DNA from 3 places in the Oceanobacillus picturae genome. Region 2 is predicted to be linked to each of the others. Evidence: riboswitches for the same ligand, from Rfam matches in the RefSeq annotation. Region 2 holds a riboswitch; each other region holds the start of a gene.
What was found. Region 2 has a riboswitch for S-adenosylmethionine ahead of BN988_RS16415 (methionine ABC transporter ATP-binding protein). Riboswitches for the same ligand answer to the same signal wherever they lie in the genome.
Positions count from the first base shown of each region.

Region 1: linked by a shared signal. The riboswitch ahead of BN988_RS10145 (SDR family NAD(P)-dependent oxidoreductase) and the one ahead of BN988_RS16415 (methionine ABC transporter ATP-binding protein) in region 2 are both predicted to bind S-adenosylmethionine.
Region 3: linked by a shared signal. The riboswitch ahead of BN988_RS17765 (PLP-dependent aspartate aminotransferase family protein) and the one ahead of BN988_RS16415 (methionine ABC transporter ATP-binding protein) in region 2 are both predicted to bind S-adenosylmethionine.

Region 1 is NZ_CCAX010000001.1:2,019,619-2,025,585, reverse strand. It holds gene BN988_RS10150 (Na+/H+ antiporter NhaC family protein) at 1-842, opposite strand, end outside; gene BN988_RS10145 (SDR family NAD(P)-dependent oxidoreductase) at 896-1,660, opposite strand; SAM riboswitch class I at 1,780-1,881, opposite strand; gene BN988_RS10140 (AraC family transcriptional regulator) at 2,073-2,936, opposite strand; gene BN988_RS10135 (BglG family transcription antiterminator) at 3,480-5,600, shown strand; gene BN988_RS10130 (PTS sugar transporter subunit IIA) at 5,628-5,967, shown strand, end outside.
Region 2 is NZ_CCAX010000003.1:396,474-402,440, reverse strand. It holds gene BN988_RS16435 (GNAT family N-acetyltransferase) at 1-499, opposite strand, end outside; gene BN988_RS16430 (M20 family metallopeptidase) at 643-1,848, opposite strand; gene BN988_RS16425 (MetQ/NlpA family ABC transporter substrate-binding protein) at 1,899-2,717, opposite strand; gene BN988_RS16420 (methionine ABC transporter permease) at 2,745-3,395, opposite strand; gene BN988_RS16415 (methionine ABC transporter ATP-binding protein) at 3,385-4,416, opposite strand; SAM riboswitch class I at 4,498-4,600, opposite strand; SAM riboswitch class I at 4,705-4,812, opposite strand; gene BN988_RS16410 (glycine betaine ABC transporter substrate-binding protein) at 4,999-5,901, opposite strand.
Region 3 is NZ_CCAX010000004.1:203,860-209,826, forward strand. It holds gene cls (cardiolipin synthase) at 1-427, opposite strand, end outside; gene megL (methionine gamma-lyase) at 665-1,846, opposite strand; gene rarD (EamA family transporter RarD) at 2,052-2,954, shown strand; SAM riboswitch class I at 3,076-3,194, shown strand; gene BN988_RS17765 (PLP-dependent aspartate aminotransferase family protein) at 3,340-5,088, shown strand; gene metX (homoserine O-acetyltransferase MetX) at 5,170-5,967, shown strand, end outside.

The sequences.
Region 1 (5,967 bases), on a different contig from region 2:
ATTCCCTGTGAAATAGCTTGAATGAAACTAGATAACGTATATGAACCATCTATTAAGCCAATAATCCCAGCGAAAACGATGCCGCCAATTAATACGACTAAGACATTAACGCCAGCTAAGGCGGCAATGAGTACCGCTATATAAGGTAAAACCTTCACGAAATCAAACGCGTAATCGCCAATGGTATCGATTTCGGCTCCAGCGGTCACGATCCATAAAAGAATCGCGGTTACAATTGCGCCAGGTAGAACAATGAAAAAGTTGGTTTTAAATTTATCACTCATTTTTGTTTTCTGGGTCCGGACAGCTGCGATGGTGGTATCGGAAATCATGGATAGATTATCACCAAACATTGCGCCACCTATAACCGTTCCCATCGCAAGCGCTATTGGTATGCCTGTTTGCTCCGCGATCCCAATGCCAATTGGTGCTAGCGCGGCCACGGTACCCATGGATGTTCCCATTGATACAGAGATGAAGCATCCTACAATAAAGAGTCCAACCATTAATAGATTAGGAGGAATAACGGATAATCCCAAGTTTACGGTGGAATCTACAGCCCCCATGTCCCTAGCTGTTTGAGCGAATGCCCCGGCCATTACAAAAATTACCGCCATTAAGATAATATTCGGATGTCCTGCGCCTTTCGTAAAGATATCAATCTTGCTAGATAGCTTTTCTTTTCGGTTCATGGCGAGAGCAAAAGCCGCCGCAATAATAATCGCAACGTTTAATGGCATATTGGAGAAGTCTCCAGAAATAACGCCAGTGCCAATAAATAGTAATACAAAGATAAGTAACGGAAGTAGTGCAAGTGCATTTCCTTTTTTCGCATTAGCCATCAAAATATCCTCCTTCATTTTGATTTTTTAGTGGGTAAGCATGTAACAAGAGATTAGTTCATGGTCATCCCACCCGTAACATTGATTCCTTGGCCAGTCATGTAATCGGAGTAGGTGGATGCAAGAAAAACAACGACATTCGCGATGTCAGATGGTACAGCAGTTCTACCCAAGGGAACTTGTGAATTATCTTCATGTTTAATATCTTCAGCTTGAAGACCGCGTAGGTGGCCGCCAATCACTCTTTCTGATTGTTTCATCGTTGTTTCCACGATTCCTGGGCAAACGGCATTCACATTAATATTGTCTTTGGCTAGTTCTAGTGCAGCCACTTTTGTCATCCCTAGTACCGCGTGTTTTGAAGCAACATAACTACCCATTAGTTGGTAGCCGTTTTTCCCAGCTTGTGAGGCAATGTTAATGATTTTTCCACCTTGGCCTTGAGCTTGTAGTTGTTTCGCAACAGATTGCATGCAAAGGTAGACCCCTTTAGCATTCACATCGATTGTTTTATCCCAGTCTTGCTCTTTTATATCAACAAAATAGTCCATCGTGGAAATCCCCGCATTATTGACTAAAATGTCTACTCTGCCGAAATGATCAATAACCGAAGCAACCACCGTGGTTACTTGCTCCGGATTGGACACATCGGCCTGAACATGAAACGTATTAGCTGTTGTTTCATCATGTGTCTCAGCCATATCTACAACCGCAACTTTTGCCCCGCAATCTAAAAATGCCTCCACAATCGCCTTTCCAATACCATGTGCACCACCCGTGACAATGGCCACTTTATTGGTTAAATCCATCGTATACATAAAAAACATACTCCTTTCCTGTTGCCCTGCTGTACATTTAGTTTGCGAAAGTAAAATGCAAACAAAAAAGGCCTCTTCTATAGCAAGAAGAGACCTTAAACGTCAACGTTAAAATACTCTTCTTATCTTCAAGCGTTACGCTTCTGGAATTGGCACATTACTCTAAAAGAGCTGCTGCCGAGGTATCGTAGGGCCAGTCCCTCCACCTCTCTGGATAAGAAAATTCGTGATATGTAATTTGTAGATTAAAGATACAGTAAAATGAAATTACCGTCAAGTGATTTTTTTGATAATTAAGAAATAGAGAGGTGATGTTTTGGGTTTGTGGTCATTAAAGAGGGGGGAGGATTTTTATAAGAAGAGCAACGCCCCTTAGTCAGCGTTGCTCTTCATTCATTATAAGTCCTCGTATTTATCTTTTCCTCACTGGAATCCAGACTTCACTATAGGCATAATCCGCTTTCTGTTCATCCATTTTAGTAAACGAAAAGGTAGGGGCAGGGATCACTTCATAATCGGAAGAGGGGAGCCATTCTGAATAGGTCTTTGCCATGGTTTCTTGCAGTGTTGATGGGAATGGACCTTCATTAGGAAAGATCGCCCATGTACAGGCATCCACGGTTACTTTATCTAATTGACCACTGACGTTATCTTCCGTTGTTAATACACCGATCAAGTGCGTTAAATCGCCTTCCTCTTTCAGAAATTGAGCATCTGCATCATAGGAAGCATTCACGATCTCATATGGTTCTAAATTTTGCAGAGAATGCATTTCCTCTTTTTGTTCATCTGTTATATTCTTCGCAAGCTCGACAATCGCGTTATTCACTCCTTCGAATTGCATTGGCACACGTTTACTTACACCAACTAAATTAAATGTTGGCTTATCTTCTATTCTAAATTCCATTGTAGTTCCTCCTTGTACTGTTATGACAAATGTGAACTTCGGAAACGTTTTGCTTACTCCTCTTTTCATTACTTCTGAGGGTAGAAAACCGTTCCATTTTTTAAATGCTCTGCTAAAGCCGTCCACTGACTGATATCCATATTTGAAAGCAACATCTGTTACTTTTTCTCCTCGCAACAAGTCCTTATTTGCCTCTGATAGTCTTCTGTTTTTTATATATTCATTTAGTGTCATTCCGGATAGGTAAAAAAATATTTTTCTAAAGTGATAATCGGAAACCCCGGCATATTCAGAAATAGTTTCAAGCGACAAATCATCCGTTAACCGTTCTTCAATATATTCAATGACTTGGTTTAATTCCTTTAACACGTTATCCCTCCTTTCTGTTAATCCCGGTGCCACCGTCCGTAAGACTCCAACTCCAAAACATGGAGGGGGAGTAAAACGGACGCTAACATCCCGATTCGTTCAACTAACAATCATTGGGGAAGAACGATAATCCCCACTGATTGAAGTTTCACTTTATATGATAGCAAAGAAATATTTTAAATACTCGACATGTTTAGGGTGATAAATATCGGTTTGATTGCCCTTTTTCATACCATTTCATAAAAAGATCACATTTTGAATTCAATTAATCAAATATAATTAGTATTGTATATTACTTAATCTATGGAATGAGGAAATAGCCTATTTGCCATACGGTTCCAATTTACGGTGGAACCGTATGTAAAACTCCTACTGATATAAGTTTCACTTTATATTACTCGACAGATTCATTAGGTTACTCGACCTTCAGTACAACTTTGCACAATACGATGTGGTTCATTTGGTCTTATTATGTAGGCTATATTTTAATAAAATATAGGTATAGAACATACTACTTATGAACTATTGATTAGGGGGATAAAGATGGATCAACGTAGTATGGCAGTATTAAATCAGTTACTGATTCAAGATTCATACATTACCATCCAAGAACTTGCAACCTTGTTAAATGTATCACGGCGCACGATTTATAGTGACCTTGACAAAATAAATAATTGGCTTAATGACCATCAATTAGAAGAGGTCAAGCAAGTGAGAGGGCAAGGCATATATATCGATGAACAAACTAAAAAAGATATTACTGCCAAACATTCTTCATCAAGAGCGACGTACTACGAATTCTCTCCTGTAGAAAGAAGGGCTTGGATTTATATACATGTTGTTGGGGAGAAAAAGGCTTACTTTTTAGAGGATATCAGACAAATTTTTGAAGTAAGTCGAAATACAGTCCTAGATGATATTAAGAAGCTTAAAGAAGAAATGAAAACGAACCAGTTATATTTTTATTCTGATCGTAAGACTGGGTACTCGATAAAAGGAAATGAAAACGATATCAGAAGGCTGTTGATCTATTATCTATCTTTGGTTACACCAAAAGAAAGCTGGTACAGCATTTTGTGTAATCTACAAAATTCTTCTATCAACATAGAAGACCAGGCTTTTAGACCATATTTAAGCTTTGATCTCTCATTGGTGCATCTACTAAGGCAATTATTACAGAAGCATGAGCAGCGTTTTAGGGTGGAGTTTACTGATGAAGTTTTTAATAATATTGTCGTTTGGTTTCACTTTTTCTTAAAGCGAATAGAGCAAGGGAAATTTGTTGAGGTAGATGTAGTTGAGAAGGAAGTAATAAAAACAACTGATGAATACACAGGCGTTAAGTCCCTTTGTAACCGCTTATCCGACTCGTTAAAAACGGAAATGCCGTCTGATGAAATTTATTATTTTGCCAAGTACCTCCTTAGTGCAAAGGTTAACTATAATTTTAGGCCACAAATGGAAAGTGAGGAGATGAAAGCACTTCTTCAGGTGGTAGAAAAGATGGTCTCCTCTTTTCAGTTACATGCTGCAATTGAATTCCAAGAACCAGAGCAGATGATCCAGAATTTGCTACTACACTTAAAGCCTGCGTACTACAGGATTAAATACGGAATTGAAGTAGAAAATGTTTTACGGGATTCGGTTAGCCAAAATTATTTTGAGGTCTTCCATCTAACAAAGAAAGTAGTCCATCATTTTGAAGATTTGATTGGTGAACCCATTAGTGAAAATGAAATTGCATATATTACGATTCACTTTGGAGGATGGCTTCGTAAGGAAGGGGTGATGCTTGAACAAACTAGGAAGAGAATGCTTATTGTTTGTACGAATGGGCTGGGTACATCGAGGCTGTTAGAAAGTCAACTTGAGGGGCTTTTCACTGACGTAGAAACGGTAGGGGTAACCTCCTTAAGAGAGTATGAAAAAATGGATCTACATGTCGACTTTATTGTGTCGACCATCCAGCTCACCGAAAGAGGAATCCCAGTCTTTGTTGTGAATCCTGTATTGGATAATAAAGACAAAGAGCAGCTATTGAAAAAAGTAAACAGTTTGTTTGATCGTACATCAAGAAAACAAGTTTACTCTGTAGAAACAGTCCTGGATATTGTTCAAAGATACGCTACTATCGAGGATAATGAATCCTTATCTAAGGAGCTTCGAAGGTATTTCCAAGCACCTCTTAATGTAGAAAATGAAATTAAGAAACCGAATTTAAATGAACTTTTACCACCAGAAAGAATCTTGATGAAGAAGCAAGTAGAAGGCTGGGAAAAGGCAATAAAGGTTGCAGCTGAACCTTTGTTGACACAAGGATATATTCAAGAGAGTTATATTGTAGAAATGATTAAAAATGTTAAGAGGTCTGGTCCTTATATTGTTATATCCCACCATTTTGCCCTCCCCCATGCGAATCCAGATGATGGGGTAATGAAAACGGGGATGAGCATGCTCCATTTGGAAGAAGCTGTTGACATATTAGGGAAACCTGTACAAATTATGGTTGTTTTAGCTTCACGGGATAACGAACAGCATTTAAAGGCATTGGCGCAGCTAACGAAATTATTTTCTGATAAAGCGACTATGGAATATATGCTGCAAGCAACGGATAGACGTGAAGTAAACAAATTCATACAGACATATTCAACGGAGATTAATTAAACAGCAAGGGATAGGTGAGTGAAAGAGATGAGATTTTTAGAAAAAGACATTGTATCAGTTGGTGTAGAAGCAGCGGATGCAGAGGATGCTATTGAAATTGCGGGAGACTTACTGAGGCAAGCTGGACTTGTAGAAAAATCATACATTGAAGCGATGAAGTTTTCCTATCAAAAAAACGGACCTTACTTTGTACTAGCGCCCAGTATTGCCATTCCACATGCACGACCAGAGGATGGGGTAAATGAAGCTTCTGTTTCATTTGTGCAATTAAAGGAACCTGTGGTGTTTGGTCATTCTTCAAACGATCCGGTACGACTTGTATTTGGATTAGGGGCATCTTCGAGTGAGGAACATATCACCTTACTTC
Region 2 (5,967 bases):
CCATTCCCTTTCTAATCGTACCTTCATAAGACATCCCTACTTTTTCCATAACTCGTGCTGAACCTATGTTTTTCTCAAAACACTTTGCCTGAATACGAACTAAATCCATCTGTTGAAACCCAAATTTAATCACTTCATTCGCCACTTCTGTAGCAATCCCTTTTCCCCAATAATCGGAGGAGATCACATAACCTATCTCCGCTGTACGATGTCCGGTTTGCCACGAAACAAAATCGATTGTCCCTATTAATTTACCATTTCCTTTATACTCAATACCCCAAGGTGCAACACGTTTATTCTCGTATCGATTCAGTACAAAATCAACATATTCTTTCGTATCTGATAGTGTATGATGTGTGTCCCATGTTACGTATCTAGAAACTTCTTCATTTGAACCATAATGATAAATATCTTCCAAATCATGTAACGTCACTTTTCTTAATAGTAAACGTTCTGTTTCTAATGTTGGTAGGTTCCCGAATATATCTTCAACCTCCACTAAAACCACCTCTATTTTTTAAAATTAAACTCATTATATATGAAATATTTGGAAAGTAAATAAAAAGTAGCATTCCTTCTGAAAAAGAATGCTACTTTTTATTTTATTGAATGTTTAAAAGGCTGACGAACCTTTTCAAATATTTATTTTCCTGTCCGCTCTGTAAACTCTTGTTTGATCTCCTCAAACAACGTACTATTTGTCAGAAGCTGTAGCGCAGTGAATGCTGACGCCTTCGCTCCTTTAATAAGTGCTTCATCGCCCTTTTCAGAGCGCGCAGCTTCTCGAAATGCTACTGTATGACCAATTAGATCGCTCGAGCCAATTTTGATGTGCGGATGGATGGTTGGTACCACCTGACTGACATTTCCTGCGTCTGTTGAGCCTAAAGCCTTTCTTTCCTCCGTATTTACTACCTCTCCCAATTCCTCAGCTATTTCTTTAAATACTTGGTCAAATCGTTTGTTGACGACAAAGTTATCTACTTCATTTTGGAAAGCAATCACTTTCACATCAGCGCCTGTAGCTAATGCAGCCCCTTGTGCAATACCCTTCACTTTCTTCGTTACTTCGTTTAAAAGCTCTCGAGAACTAGCTCGGATATAAAATCTTGCTTTAGCGTAATCTGGTACTACATTCGGTGCATCTCCCCCATCTGTAATGATTCCATGAATGCGAACATCTGACGGAAGATGCTGTCGTAATGCATTAATGCCATTAAATAGTTGAATGACGCCATCTAGAGCATTAATTCCTTTATCTGGATGAGCGGAAGCATGTGCTGGTTTTCCATGAAAAGCGAAATCAAGTGGATCTACCGCGAGACTCGGACCAGTTAAATTTGTCTCAGCACCTGGGTGTATCATAATCGCTGCATCAATATCTTCGAGCAATCCAGCTTTTACAAAGCTCCCTTTTGCACTTCCGTTTGGACCCCCTTCTTCTGCTGGGGTACCTAATACGACAAGCTCTCCTCCTACTTCATCCAATACTTTACTAAGTGCAATAGCAGCTGCAGCACTTGTGGTACCAATTAAGTTATGCCCACACGCATGGCCGATTTCTGGTAAGGCATCATATTCTGCCAAAAAGCCAATTCTTAAGCCCTCTTTTTCACTTTTCTTTTTCGCAATGAATGCTGTTTCATGTCCTGCTACCCCTTTTTCTATTAAAAACCCTTCCTCTACAAGCAATTCAATTAAGCGACCAGATGCATAAAACTCTTGGTTTCCAATTTCCGGGTTATCATGAATATCATGACTTGCTTGAATGTATTTCTGTTTATTTTCTTCTATATTATCAACAATGATCTTCTTCACTTCTTCTAAACTTTTAGCTACAACACTCATTTACTCCACCTCGTTTTTTTATTTTTATGCTGTACGTCTTACTCTCTCTTTTAATGGCCAATTTCACTTAACGGTACAAATGTTGGGATGGAGTTTCCATCGCGTTCTTCAATAATAAAGTCTGCTACGTCATCAGACTGGTAAATTTCTGCTAGTTTATTTAAGGTTTCATCATCTTTGTCTTTCTCTTGTACGGCGATAATATTAATATACGGGGTAGCTGTTTCATCCTCATGGTAAATGGAATCATCCAATGGGCTGAATCCTGCATCCACTGCAATACCGTTATTGATGAGTGAGGCGTCTACATCTGGCAACACCCTTGGAGTCTGACCCGCTACAAGCTGTTCAAATTTAAGGTTCTTCGGGTTTTCTACGATTTTATCGACAGAGCCATTTCCGTCAAAGCCTTCTTCCAATTTAATTAGTCCTGCTTCTTCAAGAAGTAAAAGTCCCCGGCCCATGTTCGTTGCTTCTTTAGCTAAGGCAATTGTTCCACCTTCAGGGATATCTTCTACAGAATCATGCTTTTCAGAATAAAGACCCATTGGCGCGATAACTGTTGTTGCAATTGGAGTCAGGTCAAGGTCATGCTCCTCGATAAAGGCGTCAAAATATGAAACAGTCTGGAAAGCATTCACATCGATTTCTCCCTCAGCTAATGCTAGATTCGGCTGCACATAGTCAGAAAAGCGAACAATCTCAACCTCTATTCCTTCTTCTTTGGCCTTTTCTGCTACATAATCCCAAATCGTTGTGTCAGAGCCACTAATTCCTACTTTGACCTTCGTTGCAGCCTCCCCATTAGAACAAGCACTAATCACCAAACTTAAACTAACTAATAACAATAATAGACTTAACTTTTTCATGCTGTATCTTCTCCTTTTGTTTTGATTTTATCTTCTTCTTATTTTTTTGGATAAAATATTTCCGGTGGATTGTAATCCCTGAACCATGACGACGAGTATTCCTACTGTTATTAGCATCACCATTGTGTCGAACCGCTGATAACCAAAGGTAATGGCCAGGTCTCCTAATCCGCCACCACCAACAGCTCCTGCCATGGCTGAGGCTCCAACCAATCCAATTGTGGCAATGGTTGCCCCTAACACGAGGGAGCTAAGAGCTTCTGGTATAAGAAAGCGAATGATTATTTGCCAAGGTGTTGCTCCCATTGACTGGGCAGCTTCCATCACACCTGGATCTACTTCTAAAAGAGAATTCTCTATTAATCTTGCAATGTATGGTCCTGCAAATAACACCATTGGTACAATAGCTGCGGCCGTGCCTATTGAGGTTCCAACAACTAATCTCGTGAATGGAATGACTGCGACCATTAGGATGATAAACGGAATAGAACGAAATATGTTTACTATTGCATTTAAGACCGTAAAAATATACTTGTTTTCCCATAAGTGCCCTTTACGTGTTACAACAAGGACAATTCCTAATACCAACCCTATAATCATAGAGAAAAATAGGGCGACTGCTACCATTACAATGGTTTGCCATAATGCCTCTGTAATTTGTTGCCAATCAACCAACATCTGCTAACACTTCCTTTACACTTACTTTTTGCTGATGAATATGCATAATGACACGGTTAATCTCTTTTTCTTCCCCTTCAAATTGCACGATAAGATTTCCAAATGGTACGCCCTGTAATTCTGTGATACTACCAAACAGAACATTTACCTCTACCTCGTATTGCTTTGCGATTTGCGACAACAACGGTGTTCCAGTAGACTCACCAACAAAGACAATCCGATAAATTTGGTTATGTGCGTCTTGTTTTCTTACTAACTCATATACGGAATCTGGGATTTGATCATGCATCACCGTACTGACAAAGTTATGAGCTGTGGTCGTTTGCGGCTGAGAAAAGACATCAAATACAGAACCAGATTCAACTACTTTTCCATCTTCAAGCACAGCAACTTTATCGCAAATTTCTCTAATTACGCCCATTTCGTGCGTGATAATTAAAATGGTGATATTGTATTCCTGATTAATTTTCTTTAAAAGTTTTAAAATAGCATTTGTTGTATCTGGGTCAAGGGCTGATGTTGCCTCATCACATAAAAGAATGGATGGCTGGGTTGCAAGAGAACGGGCAATCCCAACTCGCTGTTTCTGTCCCCCAGAAAGTTGATCTGGATAACTGTCAGCCTTGTCACGCAAGCCGACAAAATCAAGTAGTTCATAAACACGCTTGGTTATTTCCTTTTTTGGAGTTTTGCTTAACAGTAAGGGCATTGCGACATTGGTAAACACGGTTTTCGAATTAAGTAAATTAAAATGCTGAAAAATCATCCCTATGTTTCGCTTTGCCTCCCGTAGTTCCTTAGGTGAAAGTGCTTGTAAGTTTTGCCCATTCACGGTTACTGTTCCGGATGTTGGCTGTTCGAGTAAATTAACACATCGAATGAGCGAGCTTTTTCCAGCACCACTAAACCCAATCACACCATATATCTCTCCCTCTTCTATGTGGAGATCCACATTATCCAGTGCTTTTACACCTTCTGCCTTTTCGCCGTATACTTTTGAAACTTGATCAAATGTAATCATCTACTTCCTCCTGCTCGTTGTAGTTTCAAATTAAAAAGCCTCTTCTTATAAGATAAGAAGAGGCAATGAACTAGTATCCTCCTCTTATCTTTACAGACCTTCGTCTGTTGGAATTGGCACGTTGCTTTAAAAGCACGTTGCCGAGGTATCAATGGGCCAGTCCCTCCACCTCTCTGGATAAGAAGTAATGCATATTTAATTTTGTCGTGAAGAAGAGTTGTTTCGTGTAAAACTAAAAAATCCCTTCTTATAAAAATAAGAAGGGATCAGCTATGTACGATCATCCTCTTCTTATTTTTCAGGCTCGCATTCGCCTGTTGGATTTAGCACAGTACTATTAAAAGTCCGCTGCCGAGATATCAATGGGCCAAGTCCCTCCATCTCTCTGAATAAGAAGTAATGCATATTTAATTTGTTGTTGCTACTTACATTACTACCCGCCTTTCAATCTGTCAACAGTTTTTTCTAATAAATTATTCAATTCATTCTTTTAATTTTTAGCATAAGTAAAGGATTACTAAAAGATAAAGAACCCTATCCTTTGAATTACCGCAAACAGATAGGGTTCTTTCAATGCAAGCGTTATTCCTTTGGTTCTAGATCTTCTAGAGAGTCAATATCCATATAAGCTGGTACTGCTAACCCAGTTTTAGCACCCTCTAAGTTTGGCCCCAAGTCATCAAAATCATCTTCATATTGTTTATATAATTCGGCATGTGTTACTGGCATCCATACTGCTAATGATGCATCAGCACTCCCAGTTGCTATGGCTTCAAACATAATAGCTGGATCAACTTGTGTAAGTGTCACATCATAACCTTTTTGCTCTAACGCGAATTTAGCAACATTTGCTGTAAAAATTGCATCATCCCAAGGTAAAAGAGCGATTTCAATAGAAGTCCCATCCACAGAGTCTACACCTTCCGTCCATTCTGCAACTGTTTCTTGATTTTCCTTAGCCCAATCCTTTACTACTTCAGCATATTCCTTTTCCTGAGCCTCTAATAATGCTTCTTCTACATCTGGAAGCTCCAATTGTATGCGATCAATAATTGTGTAAGCTTCAGGCATTTCATCCTTTAGGCCTTTTCTTGCAATCGTTGTTATCTTTTCTTCATCACCATGAATACCTTTGGGATCCTTTAAATATTTTAAATCCCACTTGGCAAATTTATAATGTGGAGACCATGCACTAAAAATAATTGGTTCTTTATTATCAATAGCCTTACTTAATTGGGATAACATTGCTCCTGCCGAAGATAATTCCTGTTCCCAACCGGCAAGATTATCGTACGATTCTAAAACTTCTTCATTCTTCTTAGTTTGTCCAGCACCAGGCTCTGTACCAGTAATAGTATAATCTAATTCTTCACTAACACTTCCTTCTGCTTGTGCATCCTCATTACTTGATCCACAACCTGCTATCATAAGAGATAAGATTAAAACAATAAATATTCCTAGTATTTTACGTTTGAAATTCATCATGTTGTAAAAATAACCTCCATTTTATCTACTATAATTTCAATATATTTGATGGTACGATCCCCAGCA
Region 3 (5,967 bases), on a different contig from region 2:
CGGTAGCTCTCTCCATATCCTGGATTAAAGCATCAAACTTTTCCTTACCGTCTGTAAAAATATCCACGGTATTATCTTGGGTAAAAATAGCATCATCATTGCGTAGATGTAGATAAACTAAATCTTCATACTCGGCGATCTCCTCATGCTTAAAGCTAAAGTTATCTCTTTCCAGGGCCCGCAATTGGGACTGGACAGCAGTCTTTACACCGAGGCGACTTTTCGTGTCCCAAGTGAAAATTCTACGTTTACTTATTGGCTTTCCAAAAATTAAGTAAAGAAAGAACCCGATAATCGGGATAAACAATAATACCATTAACCACGCCCACGTAGAAGTGGCATCCTTTCTTTCCAAAAAGATAATGGAGATACCTAGCGCAATATTAAAAAAGATAGTTAGACCTAATAATAAGGATATGATTTCCATATGTAAGGCTCCCTCCAAAACTCTGCTCACGGTCTAAAACGGATCATTTATATAATATAGCACATCTTTCCATATACCGTCATATGGGTACCATGCACCTTTCCCATCTTATATATTTACCCTCAGAGCTTGAAGATTATGCCAGGAAAAAATGACAAGCAAATAATGCCCAGTTTTTAAAAAAAAGAAGAAGCCGAGAAAAAACCCTCACAGAGTGCTCTGCAAGGGTTAGGCCTTCTATATTTTACTTAGTGCCTGTTCCAAATCATACCAAATATCTTCCCATGCCTCTAATCCCGCTGAAAGCCTTATAAGCTGATCAGTTATCCCCATCTCCATACGAGTGTTTTCTGGGATAACCGCATGTGTCATGGTTGCCGGATGCTCAATTAATGTCTCCGCATCCCCTAAGCTTACCGCAATTTTTATAAAAGTGAGATGGTTAAGCAATGTTTGTGCGTCCTTTTTTGAACCATTAATCTCAAATGAGAGAACCCCGCCTCCGCGTCTCATCTGTTTATCAAAATGCTGTTCCTTCATTTGGGCACTAAATGGATAATAAACAGCCGAGATCTTGGGGTGGTTCTCTAGCATACTTGCAATCTTTTCTGCATTATCACAATGCCGGTCCATTCGGATAGGTAATGTTTTCATACCCCGAAGGAGCAACCATGCATCAAACGGAGAAATAATGCCTCCAATATCTTTCTGTGTTGTCATGGAAACGGAATCAAGAAACGCTTTCTTGCCCACTACTAGACCTGCTATCACATCACCATGCCCACCAATATACTTGGTAGCACTATGAACTACGATGTCACAGCCAAGTTCAAGTGGTCGCTGTAAATAGGGGGTTGAAAATGTATTGTCAACCACCACAGGAATATTATACTCCTTTGCTATATCTGCAACCATTTTAAGATTAATTAACCGGATCGTCGGATTAATTGGTGTTTCGACATAAATACATGCTGTTTCTGGTTTTATTTTTTCTCGGATACTCTCTTCTGTATCCATTAAGGAAAAGTCATGGCTTATCTGGTACTTCTCTTGTAGCATAGTTAAAAGGCCGTAGGTACAGCCATAGAGCCCTGAAGAACATAGAATATGATCGTTTGCTTTTGTTAGAGCAATTAGCACTGAAGACACAGCAGCCATGCCTGAAGCAAAAGCAAGACCACGTTCAGCCTGCTCTAATGAAGCCATTCTCTCTTCTAGAATCTTTACAGTCGGATTTCCTAGCCGAGAATAAATGTAGCCCTCTTCCTCCCCTGCAAAACGCCTTTCTCCTTGTTCTGCGGTAGCAAATGTGAATGTGGAGGTCTGGAAAATAGGTGGTGTCAGACTCCCCAGCATATCCTTTGCGTCATAGCCCTGGTGGATAACTGCTGTTTCGATATGTTGATTGTCTTTCTTCACAAAGATCCCCCCTGAAATGATTTCTTATTCTACTACTATCTTATTCTATTAGTACTCTTTTTGAAAGCGTTTTCTTATAACTGCAAACATGCTTTTTGCTTTTTAGATCAGACTCTTTTAAAATGGAGTTTATTTGATAAAAGAAGTTTAGGACTTACTACAGTTACACGTGGGGGACAAATTTGTATAGAAAAGAAGGGTTGGCATGAATGGAAAACAGGAACAAACAGGCATTCTACTAACTGCAGGGGCATATTTACTCTGGGGTTTTCTACCGATCTACTGGAAGGCAGTGAATCATGTATCTGCCGGTGAAATTCTCGCACACAGAATAGTATGGTCGTTCGTATTCATGCTAGTACTCATTGCCTTGCTAGGTAAGTGGTCCACCGTAATCAAGGAATGCAAAGCAATCCTGACCAACAAAAAGCAATTAATTGCTGTGATTTTTGCATCCATTATGATTACACTCAACTGGCTGACCTTCATTTGGGCTGTGAATAGCGACCATGTTCTTCAAGCAAGCCTTGGCTATTATATTAATCCATTAATTAGTATATTACTCGGTATTCTCGTGTTAAAAGAAACCCTGACCAAAAGACAGCTGGTTTCCTTTATTCTTGCAGGGGCAGGCGTTCTATATTTAACAGTTAGCTATGGAGTTTTCCCTTGGGTATCCTTATTGCTCGCTATGAGCTTTGGTCTATACGGATTATTTAAAAAGAGATTAGATGTAGGAGCCTTTGCTAGCTTAACAATTGAAACAATGTTTATTACACCAATAGCTATCCTTTACTTACTGATTATCCCGGAAAATATTTTTCAGACTAATACTTTCTTTACGTCCTCCACCATGCTACTCATTGGTGCAGGAATCGTGACAGCAGTTCCGTTACTATTGTTTGCAGGCGGAGCAAGAAGAATTCCGCTAGCTATGATTGGGTTTCTCCAATACATTGCTCCGACCATTATGCTAATTCTCGGTGTGTTTGTATATAATGAAACCTTTACTACTGCTCATCTAATCGCATTTTCTCTTATCTGGATAGCCCTCATCAACTATATGTTATCAACTTATTTCCCTTTTCATAAAAGGGCGAGAGAATAGACCGCATGTCACTTAACAAGAGGTTCTTGCCTCTTGTTTTTTTACTATACAATTATTTTCAGTAAACGGTTGACAACCGCGTATAATTGGTTTTATAATGTGAATAATTTAAAAATTAAATCTCTTATCAAGAGTGGTGGAGGGAATAGGCCCTGCGAAGCCCAGCAACCTGAAAGCAAACCTTGTTTGCTTCCGATGGTGCTAAATCCTACAGATCATCTTGGATCTGGAAGATAAGAGGAGGAACGTGAATAATACGCCCTCTTCTTAGGAAGAGGGCTTTTTATATTCTCCCCTCCTCCCCCAGACCGGTTAAACTGCAAACTGCAGTCTTACATCAAAAAGCTGTTGACTGGCAGGCCATAATCTTAAAGGAGGAATTTACATGTCATCATTTACTAACCAGCAGGATGAAACAACGTTACTTCACGGAGGACAGGTGCCTGATCCGTCTACCGGAGCAAGAGCTGTTCCCATTTATCAAACAACTTCTTATGTGTTCAATAATACGGAGCATGCACAAAATCTATTTGGTTTATCAGAAGCAGGAAACATCTATTCTCGGATTGGGAATCCGACGGTTGATGTATTTGAACAACGAATTGCCCAACTGGAAGATGGCGTTGCAGCTGTAGCTACATCTTCGGGTATGGCAGCAATATCCTTTGCAATATTAAACATCGCCGGGTCTGGAGATGAAATTATTGCAGACAGCAATTTGTATGGTGGCACCTACAACTTATTTGCTCACACGTTGCCGCGCTATGGAATAGCTGTGAAATTTGTAGATGGGAGCAATCTTGAAGAAATCAAAAATGCTATAACTGACAAGACAAAGGCTATTTTCGGGGAAACCATTACCAACCCCAGTCTTAATATTTTTGATGTAGAGGCTGTCTCAACCATCGCCCATCAGCATGGTATCCCGCTCATTATTGATAACACATTTGCACCATACTTAACCAAACCACTTACTTGGGGAGCGGATGTCGTTGTCCATTCCGCTACAAAATGGATCGGTGGACACGGAACAACAATTGGTGGCGTTGTGGTTGACGGTGGCCGCTTTAATTGGAACAATTCGAGATTTAAAGGTTTTACTGAGCCTCAGGAAAGCTATAACGGATTACGTTTTATTGATGTCGGGGCAGCCGCCTTTGCGACAAAATTACGGGTAGAGCTTTTACGTGATATTGGAGCTTGTTTAAGCCCACAAAGTGCCTTTCAGTTATTACAGGGACTGGAGACATTGCATTTACGAATAGAAAAACACACTAAAAATGCTCAAGAAATTGCTGCATACCTAGCCGATCACCCTGCTGTTGAATGGGTAAACTACCCAGGTCTACAAAATCATCCCTCTCACCAGCTAGCTAAAAAGTATTTGAAAGACGGATATGGTTCCATCATAACGTTTGGCATAAAAGGTGGCCGGGAAGCTGGTCGGAAACTGATTGATTCCATATCACTATGGTCACATGTAGCGAATGTGGGGGATGCGAAGTCGCTCATTATCCATCCAGCCTCGACTACCCACCAGCAGCTTAACCCAGAGGAGTTGAAAAGCTCCGGGGTGTCGGAAGAGTTAGTCCGATTATCTATCGGGTTAGAAGCTACTTCTGATCTGCTAAGCACGTTAGATGAGGCGATCAATCAGGCTGTTGGTAAAACAACGAACCAAAAACCTTCGGAAAAAGATGCAATAGAATGGCTGGTCAGATCTCCATTCGACCGAAGTGATGGGACAGTAAGACAAAAAGCAATCGCAGTTTACACTGAAGAAAACAATAGAGAAGTGAATAAAGCAATTGAACAGCTTAAAGCACTCGGATTCCTTGTTCCAACAATCCAGCAGGAAATCAACGGAGAAGAGAATCGTTTTACTCAGTTAGCAGATGTACCTTATCAAGTAGACGCTGTCTATGTAGATCACAACGTCCTTCCATCTGACACTTTAGAACAATTCATAAATAAGCAAAGCAGTATCTTATGGATACGATATCCAGAGGGCCATACACAGCTTATCGAAAATGCTGAGGCAACCGGGATTACAGTTGTCTCAGGAACCGCCCCCTACGATGAATTCGTCCGCTTACGGGGAGGGCTTCCTGAGAGTGTGATTGCAGGAGTGTGAGAATGGAACTTTCCCGGGAGGTTATCTTGTGATGAATGAATCAACCAAAGGCCTACTCTTCAAGGGTAAGGAGGATGTTTTATGACTAATTCCCAGAGGACGGTCCCTACTATTGGGAACATCTCCATCGGACCACTCCTCCTCACTTCTGGGGAGCTGCTTGAGGAGGTTTCTCTCCGTTATGAGATTTCCGGACCAGAGGGTGCTCCTTTTATTCTTGTATGCCACGCCTTAACAGGGAACCAGCATACAATTGGAAATGATAAAAATTCCGGCTGGTGGAGTGGTCTTATTGGCGAGAATAGGTATGTTGATACAGACGCCTATCAAGTTCTCACCTTTAATGTACTTGGTGGTTGTCATGGCTCCACAGGCCCAACCACTATTCATAACAAAACCAATGAGCCCTACCGAAGTCATTTCCCTGACATCACGGTTAGGGATATGGTCCATGCTCAACATAAGGCATTGACAATAATGGGTATCCACCACCTGGCAGCCGTTATGGGTGGATCACTCGGAGGTATGCAGGTAATGGAATGGGGACTCCTCTATCCAGATAGAATGGATAAACTCATCGTTCTTGCTTCTACTCCAGTGTTTACAGACTACGGGATTGCTTACAACCATATTGCTGAAACATCCATCAAACAGGATCCCGCCTGGAAAAATGGCCAGTATGAAACGAACCATTCATTAAAAGGATTGGAAATTGCTCGAATGATTGGCATGGTCACCTATAGAAGTGCTACCTTGTTCAATCTGCGTTTTGATCGAAAAGGTACTCAACTTAAATATGACGTTAGTAGTTATTTAGATCACCAGGGAAAAAAATTGACAGAGAGGTTTGATGCGAACAGTTATTTGACGTTGCTCCGT